One region of the Paenibacillus rhizolycopersici genome, then DNA from elsewhere that is predicted to be linked to it. Evidence: riboswitches for the same ligand, from Rfam matches in the RefSeq annotation. Region 1 holds a riboswitch; the other holds the start of a gene.
The links. A riboswitch is a leader RNA that binds a small molecule or an ion and turns the genes downstream of it on or off. The one in region 1 is predicted to bind cyclic di-AMP.

Region 1 (8,311 bases):
ATCGCCCCCGACATCAAGTTGCGCTGCACGATGCCAAAGATCGTAATCCCCAGCGTCATCCCCAGGGAACGGAGGAACGAGTTCGTTGACGTCGCCGCTCCACGCTGCCGCATGTCGAAATGATGTACGGACGCCATGCTAAGCACCGAGAAGGAGAATCCTACGCCAAAGCCCGTTAGAATACTGTATACCGTAAGCAGTAAACGAGACGTATCGTTTGTCAGCGTGCTTAACGCAAAGATCCCGCCGACGAAGCAAACGACCGACAAGGCCATCACCGTGCGGTAAGGAATGCGCGAAGCCATCATCCCGCCCAGCATGCTTCCGATCACCGAGCCGATCATCATCGGCATCAGAATAATGCCGGAGTTGGTCGCCGAACCGCCGTATACCCCTTGCACGAAGATCGGGATGTACACCGTAGCGACGATAAATACACTCCCGTAAAATAAAGCCAGCAAACAGCTAGTCGCATAAAGCCGGTTTTTGAACATATCAAATGAAATAATCGGCTCCTGCGCTTTCGTTTCGAGCCGCAAGAACGCAACGAAGAGCACGGCAAATCCCGCGAACAAGCCCAGGATAACGCCAGAATTCCACGCGAATTTCTCACCGCCCAGCTCCAACGCAAACATCAGGCACACCACTGCTCCGACCAAGGTAAACGCCCCGCCCCAGTCGATCTGCTGCTTCGCGTGTGTGAGCGACTCCTTATAGTAGATGATAATCATCACCAGAGATACGATCCCAATCGGCACGTTGATGTAAAATACCCAATGCCAGCTCAGCGCATCCGTGATGAAGGCACCCAGCAGCGGGCCGAAAATACTGGACGTACCAAATACAGCGCCCATCAGTCCGGTCATTTTCCCACGCTTCTCCACTGGGAAGATGTCATAAATGATCGTAAACGCAATCGGCATCAGCGCGCCCCCGCCGATCCCTTGGATCGCCCGGAAGATGCTGAGTTGCACAATACTGCCGGCAAGTCCGCATAGTATAGATCCAAGCAGGAACATCACGATGCCAAACAGGAAGAAGCGCTTCCGACCGTACATATCCGACAGCTTGCCGAAAATCGGCGTCCCCGCCATGACCGTGACCATGTAGGCTGAAGTCACCCAAACGAACTGCTCCATCCCGCCGAGATCGGCAACAATTGTCCCCATCGCCGTCGTGACAATCGTGTTGTCCATCGCCGACATTAAAATCGCGAGCATCAATCCGACTAGGATGAGGCGCGTATGATCTTTCTTTTCTGCAACCAATATTTTCTCTCCTTCGTTCTTATTCAAATTTGAATACATGACCTCTTTCTATTTTATTGAAAATATCTAAAAAGTAAACATTTTGATAAAATTTCGCTTTGTCCTATAATGAAACAAGAGATCGAACGAAAGGAAGTTTTTTCAAAATGAATGAAAAATGGACCGAATTAGAACGCAAAATGCGCGAATCCGGCGTTAGCACGCTGCTAATTACAGATCCGAAGCATGTGTATTACCTAACGGGCTTCTTGAGCAATCCGCATGAACGCTTTCTCGGCGCCGTCCTCCAAGCTGGAGGCGAGCCCTTCCTAGTTGTCCCGGCACTCGATGAGGAAGCGGCCCGCAAAGCGGCTGACCTTACGGAAATTCTCACTCACGGCGATACGGATGATCCTTATGCTCTCCTTAGCCAGCGGCTGACTGGCGCGCTTGGAACGATCGGCTTCGAGAAAGAGCAGGTATCCGTGGCTAACTTTGAGCGCATGCAGGAGAAGCTTACGTTCTCCAGATATATGGATGTAGGACCTTGGCTCCGAGATATGCGGGTACGCAAAAGCTCGGGAGAGGTCGGCAAAATCAAGCATGCCGTACATTTGATCGAACAGGTGCTCAGCGAATCGCTCCGGAAAGTGAAGGAAGGCGTGAGCGAAAGCGAACTCGTCGCCGAAGTGGAGTATCAAATCCGCAAGCTTGGCGCGGACGGCCCTTCCTTTGACTCGATGGTGTTGTCCGGTGAAAAGACGGCCCTACCGCACGGGGTTCCCGGCGATCGGTTGATCCGACGCGGCGATTTGCTTATGTTTGACATCGGCGTTTATGCGGACGGCTACGCTTCGGATATCACCCGTACCTTCGGAGTCGGCGAGCTCTCCGGCGAACTGGTACGTATTTATGAGACCGTGCTTGCCGCCAACGAAGCGGCGATCGCCGCCATCAAGCCAGGCGTCACCTTCGCCTCCATCGATCGCGCCGCCCGCGAAGTCATCGAAGCCGCCGGCTATGGTCCTTATTTTATCCACCGGCTTGGGCATGGGCTCGGGATCGACGTTCACGAGTTCCCTTCCGTTCATGGGGAGAATGAATTTTTGCTGGCGGAGGGCCACGTCTTTACCGTTGAACCGGGGGTTTATGTGCCAGGACTCGGAGGAGTTCGCATCGAAGATGATGTTCTGGTTACCGCAATTGGCGTGGAAGTGCTAACGGCATATCCCAAGCAGTTAACTTATATCTAACACGTCATGTCATCTTATTTTATTGAGAAACCTTGCGGTCGCGAATGTGCCGCAAGGTTCTTTTTTTCTTTTTTTCCGATAGATTTAGTACATTATTCATGAAAATTATTGCGAAAACCAAAAAAAGTACGACTTTTTCGTTTTCAAAGGACATTTTTTCCTATAAAATGATTCTTATGAACCATTGGTTAAAAAAAAGAGAAACCCCAGGTTCGGTCACATGCATCGATAAAATCCATTATTTAAGGGGAACGGAGAGGATTTTCGTGTTCAAGGTCATTAATCGCTCCATTAGCCGCAGACTTATGAGTACCTATGCGGTGATCATTGTCGTATCATCTCTTTTGTTTAGCGTCAGCTTTTATAACATTTCAATGGGGATCATTAATCAAAATGTGCTGCCGCAGTTCGACAAGGTGCTGCAGACCAGTACACAGGATATCTTCAAGCGGCTGGATACGACCCAAGCCCTGCAATTACTTAGTGGGAAAGATAATTCACGTTTTACGGTGGAGACGTATTTGACGAAAAGTGCCAAGGACTTCAATTTGAGCACTGCTTATCTGCTCCAGATTCAAGAGGATGGCGCTGCCGTTTTGGCCGCGAACGAAAATTCCGGCATGAAACCGGGTGACAAGTTGGATCTCCAACCGGCCATGTCCGAGGCATCTAAAGGCGGGGTACAAATCAGCGAGTTATATTCCGACCAATTCGGCTCGCACAAAACAGCCTTTATCGCGATCCCCGGCAGCAAAGCGATGTTGGCCGTAGGCCTTGACGCCACCTTCATCGATCAGAAGAAGGACCAGATTTTATACATATGTATCGGTATCACCCTGCTCGTCATTATCGCGGGAATGGCGGCGGCATACTTTGTCAGCGCGCGAATCACAAAACCGATCAAGAAACTGGTGGCGATTACGGAAAAAATGGCCGGCGGCGATTTCCGCCAAACGGTCGAGGTGAAGGGAAATGACGAAGTTGCCCAACTAGCCGGCAGTTTCCGGACAATGACCAATCAGCTTAAGGACATGTTCGCCGCTGTCATGGAAACGTCTCACGCGGTCGTAGGCGGCTCGGAAGACTTGTCCCGATCGGTTATAACGTTTGAGGATTTGATCTCGCGTTCGGGTGCGGCCACTCGGGAAATCGAGACTGGCAGCATCACGATTGCCTCCGCCGCAGCTGAAAACGCCCGGGCGATGGAAGAAATTTCGCAAGGCGTGCAGCATATCGCCGCTTCGTCCGGCGAAGTCACCGAACGGATCGGACAAGCTGCCGATGAAGCTGGCACCGGCAATACGTTGGCGCAGACGGCCGTGATGCAAATGCAGAACGTTGAAGATGCAGCCAATCGGACACTCGAGCATATTCGCACGTTAAACGATCGCTCCGAATCGATTTCGAACGTTGTAGGAACGATTACCGAAATCACGAAGCAAATCAATATTTTGGCCCTCAACGCAGCGATCGAAGCCGCACGGGCCGGCGAGCACGGGAAAGGATTTGCTGTCGTAGCGGAGGAAGTTCGCAAGCTGGCCGAGCAATCCCGCCTGGCGATGGAGGAAATCGGGGAGAATCTGCTCAGCATTCGAGAAGAATCGGAAAATTCCGTCAGCGCGATGCAGCGCGCTAGCGAGGAAATCGTCTCCGGGACCGAGCGCGTGAAGCAAGCCGGACAAGCCTTCGAACAATTGACGGAACTCATTCAGAACGTCAACTTGACGATCCAATCCGTTTCGGCATCCACGCAGGAGGTGTCCGCCGGAACCGAGGAAGTGACCGCTTCCGTTGAAGAGTCGGCGAATATTACCGCTAAATCGTTGGCCAATATGGAGCAAATCGCCGAATATTCGCAGCAGCAGCTCAGTGAAATGGAAAGCCACGCCCGAACAGTTCGTTCGCTGCATGAACAGGCGTTGTCGCTGCAAGAATCGATTGCGAAATTCCGGATTTAACCGGAGTTTAGAGAAAAAAAACGTACCCTTACTGCCTCCCTTTTACGGAGCCGGCGGTCAGGGTACGTTTTGTTTTACCCGGTAACGGACATTTCGTTGAAGGAGACGGCTTCGTCTTGCCTCCGCTCCGGTTTCCTCCAGTAGGCTTCGTTGCCCGGCAGGTCATCGAACCAAGCAGCCTCGTCCGGACAAGGCAAAATCATGAACTTGCCGTAATCATGGTCTCGCGACTGATGATATTTGAGATAAGCCTGGCCGTCTTCGATTGCGAGGATTTCGATTTTTCCCGAAGAGTGACTCATCGACAAGCGCACGCGCTTGCCCAGGCCCGAAGTGCGGGCCTTCGCTTCCTCAACCAGCTGGTACGCCCGTTTCAGCGGAATGACAAAATCGGCATTTCCGGCAACTGGCCGGTTGATGAAGAAATAATAGGGTGTGACGCCTGCCCAGGACAACCGATCCAGCAATTCGCCAAGCACGGCCGCATCGTCGTTAATGCCTTTGAGGATCGGCGTTTGATTGACCACAATAGCCCCGGCGTCGTGCAACGCCTGAAAGCCTCGTTTGGCCTCAGGGGTCATTTCGCGCGGATGATTGATATGCGCCATGACATAAATACGTTGGTCTACGGTGGAGAATTCCCTGATCAGATCCAGCAGCTCCGGATCTTCATAAATGCGCATGGGATTAAAAACGGGGATTTTCGAGCCGAGGCGGATGATTTTCACATGTTCAATGGCTCGCAGCTGTTCGAGTATAGTACGCAGCTTCCTCGTAGCCAGGATCAGGCTGTCACCGCCGGTCAATAAGACGTTGTTGATCTCGGGATGCTGAGCGATGTACTCGATGCCGGGCGTCACATCAGACATCGCCTCCTTCACATCGTTGCGGAACAAGCGTTTGCGGAAGCAATAGCGGCAGTAGGAGCCGCAAACCTCGGAGACGATCAACAGCGCGGTCGTCCGGTATTTGTGCTGACAGCCGGGAACCGCATAGTTCGTCGCCTCGTCGGAAGCGTCCCAACGCCCGTATTCCTTAAGCTCTCCCGTATTCGGGATCACCAGCTTGCGGATTGGGTCTTCCGGATCGTTCCAGTCGATCAGATTCAAATAGTAATCATTTACCCGAAAGACGAATTTGTCCGTAATCGGTTTCAATTCCTGACGCTCCTGTTCGGACAATTCGCTCACCTTGGCGATGTCGGTGATGTACTTCGGATTTGCCATAATCATCTCCTCCTTTAATGGGATCGATGCGTAAAGAAGTAGCGGGAAACCTTGCAGTGAATGCGAGTACTCCGCCGAATGCTCGGGTCATATCCCTTGAGAAGCACAAAAAGACCCCGCTCAAATAAACAGGGTCATTAGTTGATGACTGAACATATTTAAGATGACCCATCCACTGCAAACGAGGTTAGCTGACGGGCTCGGGAAAGATGGTCCCCTACGTTAAAACTAGCAACGATTCGCCCCAAAAAATGGTTCCCCCGCTTTTCGACTTTACTCATCGAAAATTAAGCGTACTATCATGCTACCTTAGAATCGCCTGATTTGTCAAAGCTTACCTTCTTCCGCGCTCGGCCGAATTCCGGAAATTTCGTAGACCAGGTCCATCCGCAAATGGCTGCGGACTACATCAGCCAGCCGGTTGAAGGCTTCCTCCTTCCGCGAGAAGGACGCAAAAGTGGTGCCCAAAGGTTCCAGTCCTTTGCTTGTACGAAGCCCATCCAGCCAGGCGCGCCGCCAGGTATCATTGTGGAACAAACCGTGTAGATACGTTCCGAACACTCTCCCGTCGGCTCGAACTGCGCCTTCCGGATGCGGGGCGTCCTCCGCTCCCCCCTGCCTTGGCTCCATCCCTTCGGCTTGTAACATAAACAAAGGACTGATGTCCCGAAGGAATTGGGTCTCGCCAGCATGGATCTCATAGCCTTCTATCAGCAATCGACGATCCGAAAGATGCAGCGGAACTGGCAGGTTATCTATCGTTTGGCCATAAACGCGAACGGTCCTTTTGCCCGGAATGAAGGTTGTTGTTAAAGGTAGCAAACCAATTCCTATCGCCGATCTCACTTGGCCGGATTCTACCGCGTCTGGATCATGCAATTGCTCTCCCAGCATTTGATACCCACCACAAATGCCGACAAGCTGGGCTTGGGTATTCCCTTCGATCAAACTGCAAATTGCTCCCTCCAGCCCTTGCTCCCGCAGGAATGTTAAATCCCCGATCGTATCCTTGGTTCCCGGTAAAATCACGGCATCCGGATGTCCAAGTTCCGAAGGTTTACTTACGTAACGCAGTGACACATCCGGTTCGGCAGCCAAAGGTGCGAAATCGGTAAAATTAGAAATTCGCGGGTAACGAATGACCGCGATATCCAGCACCTTACCGGCAGCCTTCTCTGAGCGGGAAACATAAGTATCCAGAACAACAGAATCCTCCGCTTCAATATCCAGATCAGGCAGAAACGGGAGCACGCCTAACACAGGAATCCCGGTCCGCTGCTCCAGCCAATCCAGCCCGGGCTGCAGCAGGGACAAATCGCCGCGGAACTTGTTGATCAAGAACCCTTTGACTCGAGCTCGTTCGTGCGGCTCCAGCAGCTCCAACGTGCCGACGAGAAAGGCAAATACGCCGCCACGGTCGATATCGCCGACCAAAATGACCGGAGCATCCGCCCACTCAGCCAAATTCATATTGACGATATCCCGCTGCTTCAGGTTGATTTCCGCCGGGCTGCCAGCCCCCTCCATGACGACGATGCCGTGCTTCTCGCGCAGCCTTCCAAGCGCTTCCACCACCAGCGATTTGGCATGGGGCAGGAACTCCTCGCGATAGTCTGATGCGCTGAGATGCCGGTAAGGACGCCCGTGAACGACGATTTGCGAATGCATCTCACCCGTTGGCTTGATCAACACCGGATTCATGTCCGTGGTGGCGTCGATCCCGCAAGCCTCCGCCTGGATTCCTTGCGCCCGACCGATTTCGAATCCGTCTGGTGTAACATAGGAGTTCAGAGCCATATTCTGCGACTTAAACGGAACTGGATGAAGCCCGTCCTGCGCGAAAATACGGCATAATGCCGTCACGATGACGCTTTTACCCACGTCCGATGCCGTGCCTTGGATCATCAGCACCGCGCTGGCCGGAGCCGGGGCATCAGAATCTGCGCCAGTAACTTCAAACTCGTCAAGCCTTTTGTTCACTTTAGCCTCCACCCCTTTCCGAATCGTGAGATTTGTTCCTCTGCAGGCTGCTTTGCCCGATTATCCCTTTCATTAAGGGTGGGGGCCCTTGTATTGTTATCGTTATTAGCACCCTGAGCCTAAGGGATAATGGTGCAAAACCTCGGTTGGGACACGGACTTGCTATGACATTAACATCCAGGCCTTACCGCAAAATCAACACGGCGAGCAGAAGCAGGACAGCCTCCAGCCCTTCACCAAGCGCACCGTATGTATCCCCAGTCAAACCGCCCAGTTTGGCACTGATCCGACGGGCCGCCCAGGTGCCCGCTGCCCAGGCAATCAAAGGCGCCGTAACGATATATAATAGCGAGCGAAGCAATGCGGTTTCGTCAGCTCCGCTCAGCGACAGGAGCAGGGTTAGCAGCAGCACCATGACCGTAAGCGTGACCGCCATCATAGTGCCTCCCCAGGCATCCCGCTCACCAAAGCCGTGAAACTGCGCGGCTAATCCCTCACCTTGCCGAGCCTTCGGCCATCGAAACATCGCCCGGCTCATAAACCAGCGGCTCCATAAAGGGGCCATCAGCAACGCGAGCCCCGTTGTCAGCCTATCTCCTTGGAGGAGGGGTGCCAACAACGAGGCCTTAAATAAGAGCAAGAGAACA
Region 2 (8,311 bases), on a different contig from region 1:
TGAAGGAATCGGGCGGGAAGCTCCGGGGCGACATTATGCCCAAGGACGGTTGGGGATCCATGGAGATCACCGAGCTGCGGACGACCGACGGCATCTCCCTGCTTCATCGGATTCAATACGTCCAGCCCGACGATGGCAACTCGAAGGACAAAACCTTGGCCAAGGTGCGCTTACCTGTGTCGGTCCAAGGCGGCGAAAGCCTGACGCTGCGGATGAAGTTTACCGTAAAGCTGCCTAAAATATTCGCCAGAATGGGTGTGGCTGACGATTTTGTCATGGCGGGACAATGGTTTCCAAAGATCAGCGTGTACGAGCCGGTGGGTACCCGGGGGCGGACGTCGGAAGGTTGGAACCTCCACCAGTATCACGGAAATTCGGAATTTTACTCCGATTTCGGGATTTTTAGCGTAAGAATCAACGTCCCTGAAACGTACAACGTGGCGGCAACCGGCTTTCAGACCAAAAAAGCGGTGTTAAAGGACGGGCGGAAGACCGTACAGTTCTACGCCGACGACGTTCACGATTTCGCCTGGTCGGCTTCACCGAATTTCATCTATGCGGAAGAGCCGTTCTCATCCGCGGAGGTTCCGGGCGTGCGGATTAAGCTATATCTTGATCCCACCCACAAGGACCTGAAAGAACGTTACTTCTATGCCGCCAAGGTGGCGCTGGCCAACTACAGCAAATGGTATGGCCGCTACCCTTACTCCACGCTGACGGTCGTCGTACCGCCGGCCAACGGCAACGGTGCAGGCGGCATGGAATATCCGACCCTGGTGACGGCGTTCGGAGCTGCCAGTGATTCTCCCAGCTACGACGAGCTGGAGCGGACGGTCATCCATGAAATCGCCCACCAGTTTTTCTACGGGATGATCGCCAACAATGAGTTCGAGGAAGCCTGGCTAGACGAGGCCTTTGCATCCTATGCGGAGGATAAGCTGATGGAACAGGAATTCGGGATCGCCCCGAATCTTCCGATCCAATCCGCCTTGATTACCTCCCCGGCTTCGCTGACTCAAAACGCCTGGAAGTACGGCTCCGGTGACGGTTACGCCAAAAACGCGTATTATCGCGGCAAGCTGATCCTGCTTGATATCGAGCGGCAGGTCGGCAGTAAGACCATGAAGCGGATTCTGAGCACCTATAGTCATAAATACCGGTTCAAGCACCCGACAACGGCTGACTTCCAGCGGGTCGTTGAGCAAGTGACCAGCCGGAGCTGGAAGTCTTATTTTCAACAATACGTCTATGACGGAAAAATGGCTGATTTTGCGGTAGACCGAATTCAAGTTACTCCGGTCGTCCAGGAGGAGAACCGCTTGTACGAATCGAGCGTGATCTTCTCCCGCAAAGGGGCGACGCATCCGAAGGTCCCACTGCTGTTCACTTTCACAGACGGACACACCACTCGCAAGCAATGGAACGGAGAAGACGCCCGCATCGAGATCAAGCTGCAATATAAAGCGCCGTTGGCCTGGGTCCAAATCGATCCGGATTACACTTTAACGGTGGAGAATATGCACATCAACAACTACTTAAAAGCGGAAGTTCCGAATTCCACGCTATCCCGCTCCAACATGAGCGTCACCAAGCTACTTGAGGCGATTCTCGGAACGTTTCTGTGGTAAGGCCGGCTCGATGAGTAAAGTTTTGTTAATTCACCTCTAAAGGAGGGAAAGAAATGAGTTTCGTTCGTTTGGGGTGGACCGCCCTAAAAAGCCAATTTCCCTCAGTCATCATCTTGTTCCTGTATCAACTGTTATGGGGATTGTTCCTCTACCGATTGGTCGATACGGCGGTGACGGCACTGTTGCAAAGATACCCTGACCCGCCGCCCACCGCGCTGTCGCGAATTCTGTTCCTGTTGGAGGGGCAGATCAATTTATGGAGCAATCCGGATGTCCGGCTGTATTGCTGGCTGTTGGCGGGGATGGCGGTGCTGCGCATGATTTTAACCCCTTTGATTCAGGCCGGAATATTCTACGGTTTTATCCCGTCCGAAAGTCGGAGCCCGGGCTTCCCACTCTTCCGGGGAATGAAAGAATTCGGCAGGCCGGTAATCCTGTTTTATGCGCTGGAGCTTATGTTAACGTTGCTACCGGCCTTCTGGATTGTGCCGAAGCTAATATCCCTTTGGCCAGGACTGGCGGGGGTTGAAACACCCACCACAACCTGGCTGGTCGGGCTCGGCTTAATTCTAGGCTGGTTTATCTATGGCTGGCTCATCCGACAATGCCTGCTGTTTGCCCAATTCGGCTATTTGTTCAAAGCTGGCGTCTGGAACTCCCTGCTGATGTGCTTTCGGAGCCTCCTGCAAGCCGTCTCGATCTCTGCCATTCTCGGGTCTTTCGGACTAATTCTCTTCTTCCTGTTCGGGACAGCTTCTTGGTTTTGGACCGGTATGCTTGCCCTCATTCTGCAGCAGACGTATCCTCTTTTTCGCAGCACATTCAAAGTCTGGAAGATGGCCTCTCAATTTCATCTTTGGCAGTCAAAAACACAAAAAAGTTAAAATTTTTTTACTCCCCCAACCCCCAGAAAAATCAAGGCCTTCGCCAATTGGCGGAGGCCTTGAGTCCTATTTCCCCTCTTAATCTTGTGAATTAACCATTGCCAAAAGATACCTGGTTTTGTTACAATAACAGCAACGCAATTTCAGTAACAGTTTTGTAATTATTTTTGTCATCTTTGGCAGGAGAATGACGCCAGATGTCGAATATGTAAATTCAGGTGTGAAATCAAAGCCGAATTCCCTTCGCCAGGGAAACGGGGGAACCACTTTGGGTGAATTGATCTCGCTTTAGAGGGATCATAGGGAACCTTCAACCGAATCCTTAAGCTAACCTCGTAGGCATTGGAAGGAGCATAACTTCTTGAAAAAGCGTTTGACTGTAGCAGCAGTAAGTTTTGCATTGCTTTTCACCATTGGAACTGGTAGCGTTTTCGCCGATTCCAAACTGGACACCGTAATCGACGGCGCGCTTGGAAGCGACTACGTTTCCGGCGGAACCACCACAGCCGGTTTCGACTGTTCCGGATTTACCATGTACGTCTTCTCTAAAATCGGCATCAAGCTGCCTCACCAATCCGGATCCCAATACAAAATGGGAACCGCCGTTGAGAAAAGCGAATTGATCGCCGGCGATCTGGTCTTCTTCAATACTTCCGGTAAAGGCATTTCTCATGTCGGCATCTACGTCGGCGACGGCAAATTTGCTCATGCTTCCTCCTCCAAGGGCGTAGTCATCAGCAAATTAAGCGATAAGTATTACGTCGAGCGTTACGTTGGAGCCAAACGGATCATGAGCAACGACAAGTATGAAGATGTGACCGGTGAAGTTGCTGAGCACGATGATGTTCAATAAGTAAAACCACGAAGCCCGTGGGGATGTTGATAACAACGTCTCTGCGGGTTTTTTCTTTCCCCTCGCTCCGCTCCTTAGGAACCATTACCCACGAAATCCTTCGTCAAAACAGGCCAAAAGAAGCCTTTTTCCCTACAAACTTGTCAACTCTGGACGCCTTTGGTAAAATGAAAAACGTAAATAGTAACAACTTTGTAATGATTCTTGTAACTGTTCTTGTGCAGCATCTTGGGTGCAACCTACAATGAAATGCCGAATTCCCAGGCACCCGGGAAACGGGGGACCCACCAAAGGGTGAATTGATCTGCTTCGTGATGGAAAGAAGCCTTTTTGAACTGCCTTTCCAATCAAGGTTAAATAGTCAGGTTTGGAGCACCGAGAAGGTTGGATGAAGCTAGGGGCTGAGCAGCGCAGCGTAGCTGAAAGCTACGTGAGCAGCGGAAGGCCCGGCTGAATTCAAGATTCGATGCCGAATCCTCATCTTGAGCTGCTTCGTGATCTGAAGATAACTATTTAACCTACCTATATAGTGAGATCATAGGGAACCTTCAACCGAATCCATAAGCTAACCTCGTAGGCCTTGGAAGGAGTATGACATCTTGAGAAAGACTTTGACAGCAGCGGTAACGAGTTTGGCCCTTCTGTTCACCTTGGGGGCAGGGAGCGCCTTTGCCGACGCGGAAGCCACGGAAACAACGCCGCTAGCCAGTATCGTAGATTCCGTATACGGGACGCCTTATAAATTTGGGGGCACCACGACAACGGGATTCGATTGCTCCGGTTTTACCCGGTATGTGTTCAGCCAAATGGGCATCAAGCTCGCGCGCGTGTCGGCCGCCCAATATAAGCAAGGGACGCCGGTATCGAAGAAAGAACTCCAAGCAGGTGACCTCGTTTTCTTCAAAACCACGGGGACCGGCAAGGTATCGCATGTCGGTGTTTACGTTGGCGAAGGGGAATTCGCCCACGCGTCCTCATCCAAAGGCATCCGCATCGACAAGTTAAGCAACAGCTACTACCAGAACCGCTACGTTGGCGCGAAGCGTGTTCTCAGTAAATACGGTTATTCTGTTTACGCTACGGAATCCTGATCACCCGGGATTCGTCAAGTTCATTGTCTCTCGCCGCAAGCCGCGTTTCCGACTCGGAACAGCTTGCGGTCTTTTTATGTTCGTGGCCTTATCTATATAACGAGACGTCCGGCAAAAAGGTTACCGGAAAGTTGGAAATCCGCTGAAAATCCATGAATTCCCTCCTATCGGCAAAGGCCTTTACAAGCTGCGTAAATCCGGCTATTGTGAGGGTAATAGAAGAAACTACGACGGATTTACCTCTACCAAAGGAGGGGCAATATGGATCAAGCGAAGTCTACGTTTCGAATCGTGCCAATGGAAGAACCGCATGGCGCGGAAATTTGCACTTGGCGTTACGATTCCCCTTACGATATTTACAGCTGGCTGCCCTGGGATCAAATGAAAGCGCTCGATGTAGAGTTTGGGAATCCGGCAATCCGTGCCGAGCAGTATGTCTCCGTGTTGAATGAAGCCGGCGAGCTGGCGGGCTTTGCCCAATACTTCCCGATGGAGGGGGTGACCCGGCTCGGCATCGGCATGAAGCCTGATCTTTGCGGTCATGGACTAGGCAAACTCTTCGTAAGAACCATCGTAGAGGAAGCCCGGCACCGCAAACCGGACAATCAAATCGACCTTGAGGTGCTCACCTGGAACACCCGAGCGATTCGGGCCTATCAAAAGGCCGGATTCGTCATTACCGACCTTTACGAGAAGATGACGCCCGGCGGGGTGTCCAAACCGTTTTACTGCATGGTGCACAAGGGGCTGCCTGAATAAGGGCAAGCCCCTTTATACACCTCACTTCGAGCAACGCAATGAGATAAGGCACATATTTCCGGCGAATGTAATTATTTTTGTTCCTAATTTTGACACAAAGACTATGATCGGACCGCGTGTTCCGTTATAATGGATAGGTAGCATACATAGGAGGGGCGATTGGAATGCAAAAGTGGATCATGAGCGGTTTGTTCGTCATCGCAGGCGCTTTAGCCCTGGTATTGATGTTTACCTTGCCAAGCCGGGAACAGGCCGAGCAAGAAGCCAAACCGCAATTGCCTGAAATCACAATGAATGCGGAACAAGCTGAAGCCACCGTCAAAGCGAATTGCATTTCCTGTCATGGCGATACGCTGCAAGGCGGAGCAGGCCCGAATCTGCAGAAGATCGGCTCGCAATTGTCCGCGGACCAACTCTACTCGATTATCACCAAAGGAAAGGGCGGCATGATGCCTTCGTTCAAGGATCGATTGAAAGAAGAGGAAATCGCCAACGTCGCCATGTGGCTTGCGGAGAAAAAATAAAGGCATTCAAAAAGCACGCCCGCCGGGAAACTTATGTTCCCGGCGGGCGTTTTTTCCCCATACCTATCCGTTCTTATGCCTAGTCAATCAATCTCACGAGCGCATCTTCTCGAAGGCCTCGTTGTATTGCTGCGCCTCTTTGATGTCAACGGCCGTAATGCCACCGTCCTCCCACGAGGTCAGACGGAGCGTTACCGTTTTATAGTCAATCGTGATAAAGGGATGGTGGTTAAACGCCTCCGAGATCGCCGCGACCTCATCGACAAACGCGATTCCCTTCATAAAGTTGGTGAACGTGTATTTGCGGAAAATCCATCGTCCTTCTTCAAGCTCCCAGCCATCCAATTTTTCCAAATGTGCTTCTACTTCTTGCGGTGTAAACGGCATTATTCTTCCTCCCCGTTCTCTTCAAGAACTCCTGTATATGTAAGCATCCCCGTCACGCACCAGGATCTGAAGTTGATTTGTCCTAGCCCCGTCTCCATTTATTGTATTCTCCAACCCATACCTTCATGCGTACCGGCCACTGATGGACCTAGCAGCGATGGAACTAAAGGTTCAAATCAAGGAAACTGAAGTCAGTTCTGCATCTCCGATAAGAAAATTAATGCGGTGGCCCTCAGGATCATAGATCACGATCGCACTCCCTACCTCAATCATGGGCTCCGTACCGAGCCCAAAGAACAAATCTTCGGCCAGTGCTTCGAGCACCTCGTTCCGATCTGCGTCGGATAATACTTCCCACTCCGAGGGCTCCATTTCGAAGAAAAGATAACTATCTTGAATCCGGCCAACCGCGTTCGTCAAATCAGCCAAAATAAATTCATAATCTCTGCCGTGTTTTACGCCCACTGCGATATCCTCCCTTTCGGCCTCTCCATTCCGGCCGTATTCTTATTATACCGGAAAAAACCACTTAAAAAAAAAGGGAAATCTGTCGATAAAATAGTTAATCGTTTCAGTCTGTGCAGGAACGCCTCTTTCCGCAAGGATGCGGGGAGGCCAGGAAAGGGTTCAATTTCTCTCAAGGACGAGGTGTACAATGGAAATTTCAACAATTATTGGTTTGATTCTCGGATTTGTCGCCCTTATTTTAGGGATGTTTCTGAAAGGCGCGCCGATCGAAAGTCTGGTTTCTAACCCAGCAGCCTTTGTCATTATATTTGTCGGGACGGCGGCCACGCTCTTCATGGCCTTCCCAATGTCGGAAATGAAGAAATTCCCGACATTGCTCAAATTGACGGTCGCCAAGCCGAAAATGATTAGCAAAGCGGAATTGATCACCCTGTTCATGGAATGGGCGACGATTACCCGCCGTGAGGGCCTGCTGGCTCTGGAAGCGAAGGTCGAAGAGATCAATGATGACTTTTTGCGTGGCGGCATGCGGATGATTATCGACGGTAACGACCAAGAGTTCGTGCAAGACGTGCTGACAGAGGATATCGCTGCTACGGAAGAGCGTCATAAAGCCGGTGCATTGATGTTTTCTCAAGCAGGGATGTACGCGCCAACGCTAGGGGTACTCGGCGCCGTGGTCGGCCTGATTGCCGCCCTGTCCGATATGAGTGACATCGAGAAGCTGTCGCATGCGATTTCGGGCGCTTTTATTGCCACCGTATTTGGTATCTTCACCGGTTACGTATTATGGCATCCGATTTCCAATAAATTAAAACGTCTGTCCAAGAAGGAAATGGAAGTTCGATTGATGATGGTGGAAGGCCTGCTGTCGATTCAATCCGGCGTATCCACGATCGCGATTCAACAGAAGCTTGCCGTGTTCTTAACCCCTGCCGAACGAGCGGAAATTCTAGAAAAGGGGGCGGGTGAGGGTGAGCAAAAAGAATAAGCATCAGGATCACGAAGAACATAACGACGAGAGCTGGCTGCTTCCTTACTCCGACTTGATGACGCTCCTACTCGCCTTGTTCATTGTCTTGTTCGGAATGAGTACCGTCGATGCCCAGAAATTCCAGGAGATGAGCGAAGCGTTTCAAAGCGTGCTGACCGGCGGATCAGGAGTTCTGGATCAAAACGCCATGTCCAGCAACACCAAGACATCCAACAGCGACAGTGAATTACCGAAGCCCTCCTCGGACGGCTTGATGACCAAGAAGAACGAACTGAAGCGCCAGGAACAGCAAAACCTAGAGGCTTTGAAAAAACAGCTTGATACCTATATCAAAGAAAACGGTTTGACCGACGACCTGGAGACCAAGCTGAATCAATCCCAACTGATGATCACGATCAGCGACAAAGCGCTTTTCGCTTCCGGGGAAGCCGTGGTCAAGCCGGAAGCCCGTCAGTTGGCCAAAGCGATCTCAACCATGCTGCAGAAATTCCCCGACTATGAGATCATCGTATCCGGACATACGGACAACGTTCCGATCTCAACCTATGAATTTCCGTCCAACTGGGATCTGAGCTCGGTTCGGGCTTTGAATTTCATGAAGATTTTACTGATTAACACGAATTTGGATCCGAAAAAATTTAGTGCGATCGGTTACGGCGAATACCACCCCGTTGCCGGCAACGATACCGCGGTCGGGCGGGCACAGAACCGCCGGGTCGAGGT

Region 2: linked by a shared signal. The riboswitch ahead of IM700_RS20575 (C40 family peptidase) and the one ahead of IM700_RS02310 (KamA family radical SAM protein) in region 1 are both predicted to bind cyclic di-AMP.

What each region holds. Positions count from the first base shown of each region.
Region 1 is NZ_JADCNN020000001.1:528,849-537,159, reverse strand. Features, by position in the region: gene IM700_RS02325 (MDR family MFS transporter) at 1-1,268, opposite strand, end outside; gene IM700_RS02320 (M24 family metallopeptidase) at 1,415-2,500, shown strand; gene IM700_RS02315 (methyl-accepting chemotaxis protein) at 2,767-4,458, shown strand; gene IM700_RS02310 (KamA family radical SAM protein) at 4,533-5,684, opposite strand; cyclic di-AMP (ydaO/yuaA leader) riboswitch at 5,846-5,988, opposite strand; gene IM700_RS02305 (cobyric acid synthase) at 6,012-7,589, opposite strand; gene cobS (adenosylcobinamide-GDP ribazoletransferase) at 7,849-8,311, opposite strand, start outside.
Region 2 is NZ_JADCNN020000027.1:26,920-35,230, forward strand. Features, by position in the region: gene IM700_RS20565 (M1 family metallopeptidase) at 1-1,628, shown strand, start outside; gene IM700_RS20570 (hypothetical protein) at 1,682-2,512, shown strand; cyclic di-AMP (ydaO/yuaA leader) riboswitch at 2,733-2,869, shown strand; gene IM700_RS20575 (C40 family peptidase) at 2,874-3,365, shown strand; gene IM700_RS20580 (C40 family peptidase) at 3,965-4,456, shown strand; gene IM700_RS20585 (GNAT family N-acetyltransferase) at 4,718-5,215, shown strand; gene IM700_RS20590 (c-type cytochrome) at 5,380-5,739, shown strand; gene IM700_RS20595 (4a-hydroxytetrahydrobiopterin dehydratase) at 5,833-6,126, opposite strand; gene IM700_RS20600 (hypothetical protein) at 6,298-6,591, opposite strand; gene motA (flagellar motor stator protein MotA) at 6,782-7,585, shown strand; gene motB (flagellar motor protein MotB) at 7,569-8,311, shown strand, end outside.